DNA from 4 places in the Exiguobacterium sp. BRG2 genome. Region 3 is predicted to be linked to each of the others. Evidence: riboswitches for the same ligand, from Rfam matches in the RefSeq annotation. Region 3 holds a riboswitch; each other region holds the start of a gene.
The links. A riboswitch is a leader RNA that binds a small molecule or an ion and turns the genes downstream of it on or off. The one in region 3 is predicted to bind S-adenosylmethionine.

Region 1 (3,556 bases), on a different contig from region 3:
CATGGAGGAATAGAATGGGTTAAAATAAAAGAGAATTCATCACATCTGACTGTATGTCAGAAAGAGGGGGAGAAAGGATGGCTCAAAAGAATAAAAAGCTATCAAAGGGAGCTTGGCTTAGTATTAGTGCCTTGTTGGTCACGCAAGCAGTTAGCCTATTTTTCAGTGCACGAAAATCAGGACGTAACCCGTGGGTATGGGGAGGCGCGGGACTCCTTCAGTTTCCACTTCCAGCAATCGCGTATTTGATTTTAGAACGACAAGCGAAGCAGAAAAAATAATGAAACAGGTCCGATCACCATGATCGGACCTGTCGTTGGTTAAGAAGAGATTTTTTCCTGTTGAGCAACTGATTTCTTCGGACGTGGGAAACCAAAGATGATGGCAATCGATCCACAGACGAAGAGCAGGAACGGATAGAACAGATACGGAATCAGTTCCGGTGAAGCCGTCTTCGTCAACTCTGCTGCGATCAAGAGTTGTGCCCCATACGGAATGATACCTTGAATCCCACAAGAGAAGATATCAAGAATACTCGCTGATTTCTTGCGATCGATTTCATACGTATCGGCGATTTCAGCCGCGAGTGGTCCAGCGACAAGAATCGAGATCGTATTGTTCGCCGTTGCGAGGTTCGTTGCACTGACGAGTGCCGCCATACTGAATTCGGCACCGCGACGCTGTGAAATCTTGCGCGTCAACGTCTCCTTCAAGTAGGCGATTCCACCGTTGAACGTAATCAAACTGACGAGACCACCCATGAGGAGCGTCAAGATTGAAATCTCTGCCATGCCCATCATTCCTTTTGACATCGAAAGGACGAACCCACTTAAACCGAAGCTACCGTCAATCATACCGATGATGCCAGTGAGCAATGTACCACCGACGAGAACGAGGATGACGTTAACACCAAATAGTGCAAGGACGATGACGGCGAGATATGGAATCAATTTGTAGAACTCGAATGCTTTAGCCGTTACCGCATCGCCAGAACCAGAAACGAATGCGAGTAAGATGACCGTCAAGATGGCAGCCGGGAGAACGATCATGAAGTTCGTCCGGAATTTATCACGCATGTTCGTTTTTTGCGTTCGAACGGCAGCGATCGTCGTATCTGAGATGAACGACAAGTTATCGCCGAACATCGAACCCCCAACGACTGACGCTGCTGCGATTGCGACGTTGATGCCTGTTGCTTCATGAATACCGAAGGCGATCGGTGCGAGTGCAGCAATCGTTCCAGTCGAAGTTCCCATTGCCATCGAGATGAAGGCAGCGATGACGAACAGACCGCTCATCAGGAGTGACGGAGGTAGGAACGTTAAGGCAGCATTGACGGTCGCATCAATGGCGCCGATTGCTTCTGCCGTTCCAGAGAACGTACCGGCTAATAAGAAGATGAAGACCATAATCATGATATCGGGATTTCCGGCACCGGTTGCGATTCGTTCAACCGTTTGATTAATCGATCCTTTCGTCGTGATTGCAGCAAAGATCAGCGCGATCAAAGCAGCGATAAGAATCGGGAATTTGTAAAAGTCGTCATAGAAGATGCCGGCTCCGATGAAGAGGACCAGAAATACGACGAGGGGAAGCAGTGCCCATTTGTTAGGCGTGATCATTTCATTCATTGTTGACACCTCGTTTCTCAAAGATACAAAAAAAGACCCCTTCGCAAGAAAGAAGGAGGTCTTTATGAAATAAAGACGCTCTTCTTATCTCTCAAGCTTTCGCTTGCTGGATTTGGCACAGTACGAATCAAATCGTCCGCTGCCGAAACATCATTGGGCCAGTCCCTCCGTTTCTCGCGATAAAAAGAAGTCATTCAATTGTTGTAAAACACGTTTCTTACCGTACCGCATTGAGTAACGCGTGTCAACTGTACTTTACTGAAGTGCCTGTTCTAACGTCTGGACGTTTTCTTCCATCAACTTAAAATACGAGCTGTTTTGCTGCGATTTCGTCACCGACTCGAGGTTATGGATCGTCACGGATTTAGCTCCGATTTCTTTTTGGATGACACGCGCAACCTTTGGTGAAACCGTTTCTTCGAACGCGACGTATTTCAAATCATGCATCCGCGCTTCTTTCACTAAAGCAGCCAGTTGCTTTTGTGAGGGTTCATCGGAAGGGGAAATTCCGGCGATTGGAAGCTGCGTGAAACCATATCGTTCGGCGAGGTAACCGTAAGCTGCATGTGTGACGAGAAGTTCTTTTTTTGATCCGTCAGCGACGGCTTGCTTGAACTCTTTATCGAGTGCGTCAGCCTGCTGATCGAACGCTTTCAGGTTTTTTTCGAATGTTGCTTTGTCTTTTGGTACTTCTTTTGATAAGGCGACTGTGATAGAACGTGCCATTGCTTTGGCGTTGACAGGATCAAGCCAGACGTGTGGATCGTATTTTCCATGATCGTGTCCTTCCTCTTCGTGCGCCTGCTCATCTTCTGTATGTCCCTCTTCTTCATGTGCGTGAAGCGTAGCATCCGATTCCAGCAAAGTGACATCCTTACTCGTCTCGATGAACCGGACGTCCGTGCCTTTTAGACTCTCTTGGATTTTTTTTGAATAGGGTTCAAGTGTCGTACCCGTCAAAAGGAAAAGGTCACCTTTGGCAATCTCAGTGAGTTGCTTTGACGTCGGTTCATAGGAGTGCGGATCTGCTCCAGGTGGGACGATCATCTTGACGTTGACTTGATTACCACCGATTTCACGGGCAATGGCAGCTGTTGCGAACGTCGATGTATAGATTTCCGTCTTTTTATCATCTGAAGTCGATGAATCGGTGTTTGATCCACAAGCTGCGAGGATACTTGCGCTCGCGAATGCGACCGTTAAAGCAGGAATGATTTTTTTCATTATATGTTACCTCCGTTATTAAAACGTAATTATTCCGATTTGGACTTTTTCACTATAGCGGAACGTTTGAGAAGCGTCAAGTACGAATACCGAGACGTTCGACTTCTTTTAAAACGGGGTAAAAGGATAATAAAGTGAAGGAATTGGTACGTCTTTTGGAGGTGATCAAGTGAAACGTGAAACTGCATGGCTAATGGGGGGAGCTGCACTACTAACGACGGCAGCTGCGGGAGCAAGTATCTGGAACAATTACGGTGCATTACTTCGATGGACTGAACCCGCCTTGCCAATCACAGAAAAACAACTCGCATCGCGGACACTCACTTACAAACAAGTGGGAGACCGTACCTTACAACTCGATCTCTATTATCCGCCGGGGGAAGGACCGTTTCCGGTCGCGATCTACGCGCACGGTGGCGCATTCGTTCGTGGAGAGCGCGAGGATCTGTTCTGTTTTAGCCCGATCGTTGATCGCCTGCTTGAACTTGGGGTTGCTGTTTGTAGTATCGATTATCGTCTGTTTGAAGAAGGCAGTTATTTTCCGGATAATCTCGAAGATGTACGGGATGCCTTATGCTTTTTGAACAAAGAAGCAGAAGATCTTCGCATTTTAAGAGGACGGATGATGGTATGGGGAGACTCAGCCGGAGCTGCACTCATGCTGACGACGGCACTTGCCCCATCTGCTTTCGTTGGTGAGC
Region 2 (3,556 bases), on a different contig from region 3:
GAGATGACAGGATGAAAGCGATCCGGCACCTGATTCGTTTTACATACATAGAAGCCGTCTGTTGCGTCTTTCCCGTCATGATTTTCGCAGCGCTTGCTCTTTCACGTTATCTTCCTGCTGAACCGATCGCGCGATACGATCTCCTGTTGCTATGGTGTCTTCTCGTCCAAATCGTCTTACTTGTCACGCGTTATGAAACGCTGGAAGAGTTCAAACTGATCTTACTCTTTCACGTGATTGGTCTAGCACTTGAACTGTTCAAAGTGAACGTTGGGTCTTGGAGTTATCCGGAACAGGCTCTAACGAAAGTGGCTGGTGTTCCCTTGTATGCAGGATTCATGTATGCAAGTGTCGCAAGTTATGTCTGTCAAGCGTTCCGAAGATTTCATTTACGCTTCACAGCATTTCCACCGCCTTGGCTTGCGATCAGCGTAGGCAGTCTCGTCTATCTCAACTTCTTCACCCACCATTGGATCTTCGATGCACGCTGGCTATTGATGGTCCTCGTCGTCCTTGTCTTCTATAAGTCATGGGTTCATTTTACGATCGAGCAGACGATCTACCGGATGCCGCTCGTCCTATCCTTTTTACTGATTGCCTTTTTCATTTGGATCGCGGAGAACATCGTGACGTTCTTTAAAGGCTGGGTCTATCCGCATCAGGAAGGAGGCTGGGCAGTCGTTGATCTTGGAAAATTGTCTTCTTGGTTCCTGCTTGTGATCATCACGGTTTTGATCGTCATCGTCGCGAAATACAAGCGTCAGGATCCGGCTGTGGAGATATATCAGCGTACATAGACGAAAAACATGACATTTCGTTTGCGATGAAGCGCTTCGATGTTCAACGTTCGTTCTAACATGTGGACGACAACTTGAGCGTGCTTGGCTCAACCAGCAACGAGACGGGAAATTATTGAAAAAAGAGTGAAACATTAGAAATTTTAAGCCGTAGAGTAAGGTGAGAACTTATTTTTCAAGGAGGACCTTACTCATGTCATCTCAATTAAAGAAAGCAGCGAAGGAGTCGCTCAGCGGTCGTTGGGGATTTGCAGTCCTAGCTTTTCTGCTGTTTAGTATTATTCAGGGTGTTCCTAATTTATTTGGATCGGATATCGATGAGCCGTCTAGTAGTATAGATCTCGTTGTATCATTGGTGTCGATTTTATTGATTCCAGTAGGAGTCGGTTGGACATGGATTGCCATGTCGATTGCTCGTGGCGAAGAAACGAAAGTGACGGATTTGTTTGAGCCATATGGTATGTTCCTGAAAGTGGTGGGGCTGGCCATTGTTCAGTTCATCTTTATCGCGCTCTGGACGTTACTCTTAATCATCCCTGGTATCATCAAGTCATTCTCTTACTTGTTGACGTTCTACATCCTTCGAGATGAACCATCGATCGGTATCCTCGAGGCCATCACGCGTTCACGCCAACTCATGGATGGTCACAAGATGGAAGCATTCTTACTCTTCCTATCATTCATTGGTTGGGCATTACTTGTAATCGTTACACTTGGTCTTGCTGTCCTATGGGTCGGACCATACTTCAGTGTCACGCTTGCCAAATTCTACGATCGTATTCGTGGGGAGCAAGCACCAGAGCCAACATCAGATTTCGTCGCACCATATTAATCCGGAATCCCGACACTACGTCGGGATTTTTCTTTGAAATAAATCCGATAGGAAAAGACGGTTTAATGGTTGCTTTAGTTCAATGAATTCTGTACGATGAATGCAACACATCTTATCTAGAGAAGTCGAGGGACTGGCCCGAAGACACTTCAGCAACCCCGCTATGGCGGAAGGTGCTACTTCCAGGAAGGAATACCTTCTGAAGATAAGAGCGGACAGGACAAGATACCGTCGCTCTTTTCGAACTTCGAAAAGAGCGTTTTTTTATGATAAGGGGGACGATGGAGTGGAGTATGGTTTTTGGTTACCGATTTTTGGGGGATGGTTACGTAACGTCGAGGATGAACAGATGCCAGCAACATTCGATTATGCGAAACAAGTCGCACAAACAGCTGAACGCATCGGCTTCTCGACGACGTTGATTGCGGAATTGAACTTGAACGATATCAAAGGCATCAAGGAACCGAGTCTTGAGGCATGGACAACGGCAGCGGCGATTGCTGCAACAACAGAACGCCTTGAGATCATGACAGCGGTTCGTCCCGGGTTCCATAATCCAGCGACGACGGCGAAGATGGCGGCAAACATCGATCAGTTGAGTGGAGGGCGATTTACGCTCAATGTCGTCTCAGCCTGGTGGGCAGAAGAAGCAAAACAATACAACGGTATTTTTACTGCACATGATGAGCGCTATGCCCGGACGGAAGAGTTCGTCACGGTCATGAAAGGACTATGGGCAGATGCGTCACCGTACAGCTTCTTCGGTCATCACTACACGATCGAACAGGCAGAACTCCATCCGAAACCCGTCCAGCGTCAGGGGATTAAGCTCTACGCTGGTGGAGAGAGTGAAGCCGGAAAACGGACGATCGTCGAACATTGTGATGCCTACGTCATGCATGGAGGCACTGTTGAAGAAGTAGCTCATAAAATCAATGATATGAAAGTACGCCGGGAAGCGACGGGACACGCACCGCTTGAGAGCTTCGGTCTTGCTGCCTACATCATTTGTCGGGATACGGAAGAAGAAGCGCTTCTTGAGTGGCAACGCATCACGGACGTTAAGGAAGACAGCGCCGGTTATGCCGGTTATCAAGATTTCATCAGTAAATCGCAACTCGAACAACAGGTCGAACGAAATGATTATTCCGTCTCGAACCGTGGTCTGCGACCGAACTTGATCGGAACACCAGAACAGATTGCCGAACGGATTCTAGCGTTCGAAGCCGTTGGTGTCACTTTGCTCTTGTTACAATTCTCACCACAACTTGAAGAAATGGAACGCTTTGCCCGTGACGTAATGCCACTGGTCGAAGCGAAACGAAAGGTAGGTCAACAATCATGACAAAAATTCATATTCTCCACGAAAACCAAGAATGGACGGATCATCTCATCAAACGTCTCGAAGAACTCAAGTTGCCGTACGAGCAGTGGCACTTAAATGAAGGAATCGTACCGTTAGATGAACTGCCGCCAGAAGGTGTCTTTTACAGTCGTATGAGTGCGTCTTCGCATACGCGGGGGCATCGTTACGCGCCGGAGTTGACGGAAGGGGTCCTCGCTTGGTTAGAAGAGCATGACCGGACCGTCTTTAACGGAACGCGTGCGCTTCGTCTTGAAGTCAGCAAAGTCAATCAATACACGGCGTTGCGGAAGGCTGGGATTCGTGTACCGAAGACGACGGCTGCCGTCGGACGCGATCAAATCGTACAAGCAGCAAAAGAGATCGGTGTTTCGTCATTCATCACGAAACACAACCGTGCAGGGAAAGGTCTCGGCGTCCAGTTATTCCATTCGATTGAAGCACTTGAAGCTTATCTCGACGGTCCGACATTCGACGAACCAGTCGATGGCATCACGTTGATTCAAGAGTATATTCAAGCACCAGAACCGTACATCACACGTTGTGAGTTCGTAGGTGGAAAGT
Region 3 (3,556 bases):
TGACACCTTTATCGACTTCACGTAACGCGAGTTCAACCATCCGACCGTAAAATGGTGCAGCACCGAAAATCAGTGCCGGTAATGCTGCCGTTGGTCCGAGGAACGAACCGACGATCGCTGTCGTAAATGGAATCAATAAGATCAGTAAGATGATGAACGGAATCGAACGGAAGACGTTGACGATCAAGCTCAACACTGAATAGAACGCCCGATTCTTGAACAATAACTCTTCGTTTGTCGCATACAATAGTAAACCAATGATCAAACCGAGAACGAATGTCGAAAACCCAGCGATTGCCGTCATATAGATCGTACTGCCTGTCGCTTCCCACACCATGTCCCAATCTAGGTTGTCAAAGAATGAAATCATCGGTGATCCACCTCCACTTCAACATCACTGGCTTGAAGCTTCGTGATGACCGCTTGTGTTGCTTCTGTTTCCCCGATCAACTGAATGAACAGTGTACCGAGTGCCCCTTCCTGTGATTGACCGACGTTTCCGCCGATGATGTTGAACAGGACCGGTGAATCCTTCATGACTTCCGCGAGGATCGGGCTTTCCGCTGTTGATCCGACGAACGTCAACTGAACGATTTTTCCGGTTGGGTACCGTTCGCGTAGTTTCGCGAACGTCAACTCGTTTTCCGACGGCGACGTCAATTGTTTGACGAACTCCTTCGTCATCGCTTGCTTCGGATGACGGAAGACTTCTGCGACCGGTCCTTGCTCGACGATTTTACCGGCTTCCATGACAGCGACCCGGTGACAGATTTTTTGAATGACGTGCATCTCGTGTGTGATCAAGACGATCGTCAGTTTCAGTTTTTCGTTGATATCGACAAGTAACTCAAGAATCGAGTCCGTCGTCTTCGGATCGAGTGCACTTGTTGCCTCGTCACATAAGAGAACGTCCGGGTTCGATGCCAGTGCCCGAGCGATACCGACACGTTGTTTTTGACCACCCGATAATTGTGACGGATAGGCTTTTTCGCGTCCGTCCAAACCAACGAGTTGGATCAGTTCCGCTACCCGTTCCTTGCGGTGTGCTTTCGGGAAGCCACCGAGCTCGAGTGGGAACATGATGTTCTCTTCAACTGTTCGTGACCACAATAAGTTGAAATGTTGGAAGACCATCGAGACATTCTTACGGACGCCTCGTAATTCCTTTGGTTTGAGTGATGTCATCTCAACACCATCGATTTGGATCGAACCACTCGTTGGTGCTTCGAGCATATTCAACAATCGGATCAAGGTCGATTTCCCTGCTCCGGAATAACCGATTATTCCAAAAATTTCACCGCGTTCGATTGTCAGATCGACATTCGCGACAGCTTCGACCGCTCCGCGCTTTGAGCGATAAATCTTTCCTACGTCTTGTAAACGAATCACAACTGTCCCTCCTAAAATAAAAAAAGTGCGCGCGTTTTAGAGCAAACGCGCGCACTTTTCAGTACACAAAACCATTTGCTCTCATCTCCCAGACTTTTGTCTGCTGGAATTAGCACCACTTCGGATCAGATCCGCGGTTGCCGGGTTTCATCGGGCCAGTCCCTCCACCACTCTCGATAAGAGTTTCGGTATTAAGTTTGTAGAATATATTCTGAATATTAGCAGGGGTTATTTTTGTTGTCAAACAGTTTTTTCAGAAACTTTTTCGAGGAACGTGAAAGCACGCGTTAAGTCTTCTTTCAAATCTTCCGCGTCTTCAAGTCCAACTGAAATCCGGACGAGACCGTCTGTGATGCCGAGTTCTGCCCGACGCTCTGCTGGGATCGACGCGTGCGTCATCCGTGCCGGAACGGAAATCAGACTCTCGACGGCACCAAGACTCTCAGCAAGTGTGAAGAAGTGTGTCGCCTCGACGAGTTTTTCTGCATTCGCTGCTGAACCAACATCAAAGCTGATCATCCCACCAAACCCAGTCGCTTGTTTCGCTTGGATGTCGTGACCAGGATGCGATGCAAGTCCCGGGTAGAAGATGTTTGAGACAATATCTTGCGCTTGTAGGAACGCAACGAGATCATGTGCTGTCTCTTCGATCGCATCCATCCGGATACCGAGTGTACGAAGACCACGGACGAGCAAAAAGCTGTCTTGCGGTCCAAGTACGCCGCCTGTCGAGTTTTGGATGAAGTGAAGCTCTTCGCCGAGCGCATCATCTTTGACGACGACAAGTCCAGCGACGACGTCCGAGTGTCCGCCGATGTATTTTGTTGCACTGTGCAAGACGATGTCTGCACCAAGCGCGAGTGGTTGTTGATGATATGGAGTCGCGAACGTGTTGTCGACGACGAGTTTAAGATCGTGACGTTTGGCAATCGTTGCGATGGCTGCGATGTCCGTTACTTTCAACAACGGGTTCGTCGGTGTTTCGACGTAGACGATCTTCGTGTTGTCTTGGATCGCTGCTTCCGTTGCCGCAAGGTCCGTCGTATCGACGAATGTCACTTGAATGTTGAACTTCGGTAAGACACGTTGCATCAAGCGAAACGTACCACCGTAGACATCATCCGTCATGACGATGTGGTCGCCAGACTCAAGCAAGTGGAAGACGGCATGGATCGCTGCCATCCCAGAACCGAAGGCAAAACCACGTGCGCCGCCCTCGAGATCCGCAATCAATCGTTCGATGCTCGTCCGTGTCGGGTTCGCTGTCCGTGAGTATTCGTATCCGTCCTTAAGTTGACCGATTTTATCCTGCTTGTATGTGCTTGTTTGATAGATCGGAGGTGTGACGGCTCCTGTTGCCCGGTCGACACCTGTTCCTCCATGAATCAATGCTGTCTTCTTACGCATGAGTTTCGTCCACCTTTTCAAAGATTTGTTGACTTAAGTAGCGTTCGGCACTGTCTGCGAAGACGGTGACGATCGTACTGCCGGGGTGACGCTTCGCGATATCAAGCGCAGCAACGAGCGCTGCACCTGCTGAACTACCAACGAGTAATCCTTCGCGAGCAGCGAGTGTATGAACCGCGTCAAATGCATCGCGGTCAGAAATCGTATGAATCTCGTCGACGAGTTCACGCGGAACGAGACTTGGCCATTTCGCTGTTCCGATGCCTTCTGTCTTATGCGGACCGGCTGGACCACCATTTAAGACGGAGCCTTCCGGTTCGACGATCGCTGCTTTTGTACCGAGACGTTGTTTTAAGAAGTCCGCTGTTCCGGCGAACGTACCACCTGAACCACAACCGGCAACGAACCAGTCGATGTGCGGCAAGTCCGCAATCAGCTCAGGACCGAGTGTCCGCTGATACGTGACTGGGTTCTCTTCGTTTTCGAATTGTAACGGAACGTAACTGTTCGGAATTTCCTGACCGAGTTCTTTTGCCCGGTCGATCGCCCCTTGCATATCGAGTTCAGTCGGCGTGTTGACGACGGTTGCGCCGAGTGCCCGCATCAACGTCTGTTTTTCCTGACTGAATTTTTCCGGAACGACACAGATGACTTGAAGATCATATTTTTTAGCGGCAAGCGCCAAGCCGATGCCGGTATTCCCGGCTGTCGGCTCGATGATCGTACCGCCTGGTGTCACATGTCCGTTTTCGATTGCTGC
Region 4 (3,556 bases), on a different contig from region 3:
GCATGAATCCCGATTTGACGTGACGTCTGCGCATCCTGGTCGTATAAGGCGACCGTCCGTTTTTCCAACCGTTCGCGAATCTCTTCTACCGACGCCCCGTCTTGAATGATTGGATTCAACTGATTGAGGACATTTCGCAAATTGACGGCCGTCGGTCGTGTCGCGAGTAACGTCGCTGATGTCTCAAGCAAGGCTTGCTTGTAGACCGGTAGCGACGCTTCAAACCGGTATGCTTCTTGAACGAGCACGAATCCACCGAATAAGCTAATCGCAGGTGCGCCTCGAACGCGCAGTTGTTTAATCGCCTCAATCGCTTGCGCAAGATCAGTAATGACTTCATAGTGCTCTTCTTGCGGTAGACGTGTCTGATCGAGAATCGTCAAGACACGATCTTCGTAACGGATACTTTGAACGAATGTAGTCATCGGCTGAGTTCCTCCGTTACGTCAAAGTTTCGTAAATCATCAAATGTTCGGCATTCTGTACGGCGTTTGATTAACGCCGATCCTAGACGAAGAGCGTGACGTTTCCGCTCTAAGCGTTCCGTCGTTGAATCGATTGATTCTAAATCAGCGACCGGTGCAAGACCAATCGTCCGCCGAATCAATTCGCAACCGGCAAAGCCAAGGGCATCCTGCAAGATCGTGCTCAGTACATCATCGACGAGTCCTGATGCCTGGAACGGTTCGACGGCTTCCCGTTCCCATAACGCACGGAACGTCGAAGCGAACGTCAGCCAAAACGTATCGATGTCGCGAATCCGGGCATCACGAAGTGCTGAATAATCCGGGTATGCTGCAAAGAATAAGTGGGCGATGAACTGTCCGACATCAAATCCGAATGGACCATAAAAGGCGAATTCTGGATCGATGACTTTCGTTTCCGTTGCCGAAGCAAAGATGCTTCCTGTATGTAGATCGCCGTGTAGCAACGCATCTCCTTTCGTGATGAAAAGCGCTTCGAGTTTTGCGACTTCGCGTTTCAACTCATCGTCCGCCCATAGACGTGCCACCTCTTCTTCAAGCCCGGCTTCAATCTCGTTCGTCTCCGCGTCATGGAACGGATCCGTGAAGATTAATTTTTCCGTGATGTCGCACAAGTCCGGATTGTAGTACGTTCGGGCGATACGTTTTTTTTCAACCGGACCAAGCGCAAAGTCCGATGTATGGAATAACGTCCGAGCGAGATAAGAACCGATATGTTCCGCAAGCAACGGATACTGTTCACCTGCGAGTAAACCACTTCGAACGATCGTCAGATGTGAAAGATCTTCCATGACCGTATATGCCTCTTCATGACTAGCATGAAAAACACGTGGCACGAACGGTACGGCATGCCGTGCGAATTCACGGAGTGCGGATTGCTCGATCCACGCTCGTTCGAGCGATAACGGCCAGCTCTCCCCGACGACCTTCGCATATGGTAATGCTTGTTTTAAAATCAAGCGATGTTCGCCTTCTCGAATCCGAAAGACGAGGTTGAGGTTCCCGTCGCCAATCTCTTCTGCTTCGACGGCTCCATCGCCGATCAGTCCTAATGTCCGAACACAATCAATCGCGTCCTGTTCTGTGAATGCTTTATATGTCATCTCAGTTTCCCCCTATGTGATACACGAAAAAGCGCCTCTTTTCGTCATCGAAAAGAGGCGCAGAAAAGTCACTGCGTCCTCTTATCTCTCAGACGAAACGTCTGTTGGATGTAGCACCGTGCCCAGTGGTCGGTTGCTGCGGCGTCATCGGGCCAATTCCCTCTGCCAACTCGCGATAAGAGTCGTATGTAGTTGTCGTGTGTGATATTGATTTGAATCTTACGCAATCGACTTCCTCGCTGTCAAATCGAAATCAAGCAGAAACGGATATCATTTTTAAGTCATCTATAGAAAGAGTATTTTCAAAAAAATAAATTTTCTAAAAATAGTTTGACAAGTGGCGATTCTCATGTAAAAATTGCAATTAGATTTCACAATTTCATCCAATTCTTATCAAGAGCAGACGGAGGGACAAGCCCTACGATGTCGCAGCAACCGACCTTTTGGCACGGTGCTAATTCTTGCAGCTACTAAGCTGACAGATAAGAGTCCACGTTCGAATCATTCATGGTCTCTTGTCGCTGACGAGAGACCATTTTTTTGTTGAAGGAGGAAAGACATGGCTTATATCACTGCTACTTATCAATTGACTGCCCGTGATCGACTCGAGCAGCGCGCTGAACAACTCGCGCTTGGTCTGACAGTCGGTTCTTGGACGGAACTGAATCATCTCGAACAACAACAACTTGCCTCGTTCAAAGGGGAAGTCGTACATACCGAAGAGCGCGATGGCAAAGGATATATCACGATTCGTTACCCGGAACATAACGTATCGCGCGACTTTTCTGCGATTCTGACGACCGTCTTCGGGAAACTCTCACTCGACGGTGAAATCAAATTAACGGAATTGCTACTACCCGATACATTTACGTCGGACTTTCCAGGTGCAAAGTTCGGGATCGAAGGGGTCCGTTCCTTGATCGGTGTCGAAGATCGCCCACTATTAATGAGCATCTTCAAAGGAGTCATCGGACGCGATTTATCGTTCCTTCGTGATCAACTCGAAGGACAACTCGCTGGTGGGATCGATCTCGTCAAAGACGATGAGATCCTATACGACAATCCATTGACACCAACGATTGACCGGGCACGGATCGGACGTGAGGTCATCGATGCTCACTTCCAACGGACCGGTAAACGTGCGTTATATGCGATCACACTCAGCGGTCCTGTCTTTACGCTCAAGGATCAAGCCAAGCGATTGATTGATGCTGGAGCGACTGCTTTCTTGCTGAATACCTTCACATACGGACTCGACGTCTTACGCGAACTGGCAAGTGATCCGGAAATCAACGTTCCGATTTTCAATCATCCGGCATATAGCGGTGCGTTGATCGCTAGCCCGAATCACGGAGTCGCAGCTCCTGTCTTACTCGGCACATTACCGCGCGCTGCTGGAGCAGACTTGACGCTATTCCCGTCTCCTTACGGCAATGTCGCTTTGCCAAAGGATGTCGCCCGTGGTATCGCGGTCGAAGCGACCCGTCTCGGTCAGACGAAATCAATCTTCCCGGTTCCTTCAGCCGGTATTCATCCTGGACTCGTCGCTCAACTCGTACGAGACTTCGGGATCGATTCCGTCATCAACGCCGGCGGCGGCGTACATGGTCATCCGCAAGGTGCTGCGGCTGGTGTCATTGCTTTCCGTCAGGCACTCGATGCGGCACTCGCAAATGAATCCCTATCGACGGCAGCATCGCGTCATGAAGAATTACGAATTGCCCTCGACGCTTGGGGGATCAAGTCATGACCGTACGGATTCTTTGTGACTTCGACGGGACGGTGACGACACAGGATAACATCATCGCACTCATGCAGGCATTTGCGCCAGCGAGTGACTTCGAACCGTTAAAACGCGGTGTACTCGACCGGACGTTATCGATTCAGAGTGGTGTCGGGCAAATGTTCGCACTTCTGCCGTCTGACGGAAAAACAGCCTATCTTGACTTTTTGTTGGAGCGTGCAGTC

Region 1: another riboswitch for S-adenosylmethionine. It lies ahead of Q9R23_RS09365 (Na+/H+ antiporter NhaC family protein); the one in region 3 lies ahead of Q9R23_RS05235 (methionine ABC transporter ATP-binding protein).
Region 2: another riboswitch for S-adenosylmethionine. It lies ahead of Q9R23_RS10015 (LLM class flavin-dependent oxidoreductase); the one in region 3 lies ahead of Q9R23_RS05235 (methionine ABC transporter ATP-binding protein).
Region 4: another riboswitch for S-adenosylmethionine. It lies ahead of mtnK (S-methyl-5-thioribose kinase); the one in region 3 lies ahead of Q9R23_RS05235 (methionine ABC transporter ATP-binding protein).

What each region holds. Positions count from the first base shown of each region.
Region 1 is NZ_JAUZUW010000006.1:5,311-8,866, reverse strand. It holds gene Q9R23_RS09370 (hypothetical protein) at 78-281, shown strand; gene Q9R23_RS09365 (Na+/H+ antiporter NhaC family protein) at 321-1,631, opposite strand; SAM riboswitch class I at 1,713-1,817, opposite strand; gene Q9R23_RS09360 (metal ABC transporter solute-binding protein, Zn/Mn family) at 1,887-2,855, opposite strand; gene Q9R23_RS09355 (alpha/beta hydrolase) at 3,025-3,556, shown strand, end outside.
Region 2 is NZ_JAUZUW010000006.1:139,273-142,828, reverse strand. It holds gene Q9R23_RS10025 (DUF817 domain-containing protein) at 12-797, shown strand; gene Q9R23_RS10020 (DUF975 family protein) at 991-1,629, shown strand; SAM riboswitch class I at 1,739-1,841, shown strand; gene Q9R23_RS10015 (LLM class flavin-dependent oxidoreductase) at 1,916-2,974, shown strand; gene Q9R23_RS10010 (ATP-grasp domain-containing protein) at 2,971-3,556, shown strand, end outside.
Region 3 is NZ_JAUZUW010000003.1:27,413-30,968, reverse strand. It holds gene Q9R23_RS05240 (methionine ABC transporter permease) at 1-370, opposite strand, end outside; gene Q9R23_RS05235 (methionine ABC transporter ATP-binding protein) at 367-1,389, opposite strand; SAM riboswitch class I at 1,468-1,572, opposite strand; gene Q9R23_RS05230 (bifunctional cystathionine gamma-lyase/homocysteine desulfhydrase) at 1,630-2,796, opposite strand; gene Q9R23_RS05225 (PLP-dependent cysteine synthase family protein) at 2,789-3,556, opposite strand, start outside.
Region 4 is NZ_JAUZUW010000017.1:6,429-9,984, reverse strand. It holds gene mtnA (S-methyl-5-thioribose-1-phosphate isomerase) at 1-425, opposite strand, end outside; gene mtnK (S-methyl-5-thioribose kinase) at 422-1,588, opposite strand; SAM riboswitch class I at 1,667-1,770, opposite strand; SAM riboswitch class I at 1,976-2,077, shown strand; gene Q9R23_RS15395 (2,3-diketo-5-methylthiopentyl-1-phosphate enolase) at 2,148-3,338, shown strand; gene Q9R23_RS15390 (2-hydroxy-3-keto-5-methylthiopentenyl-1-phosphate phosphatase) at 3,335-3,556, shown strand, end outside.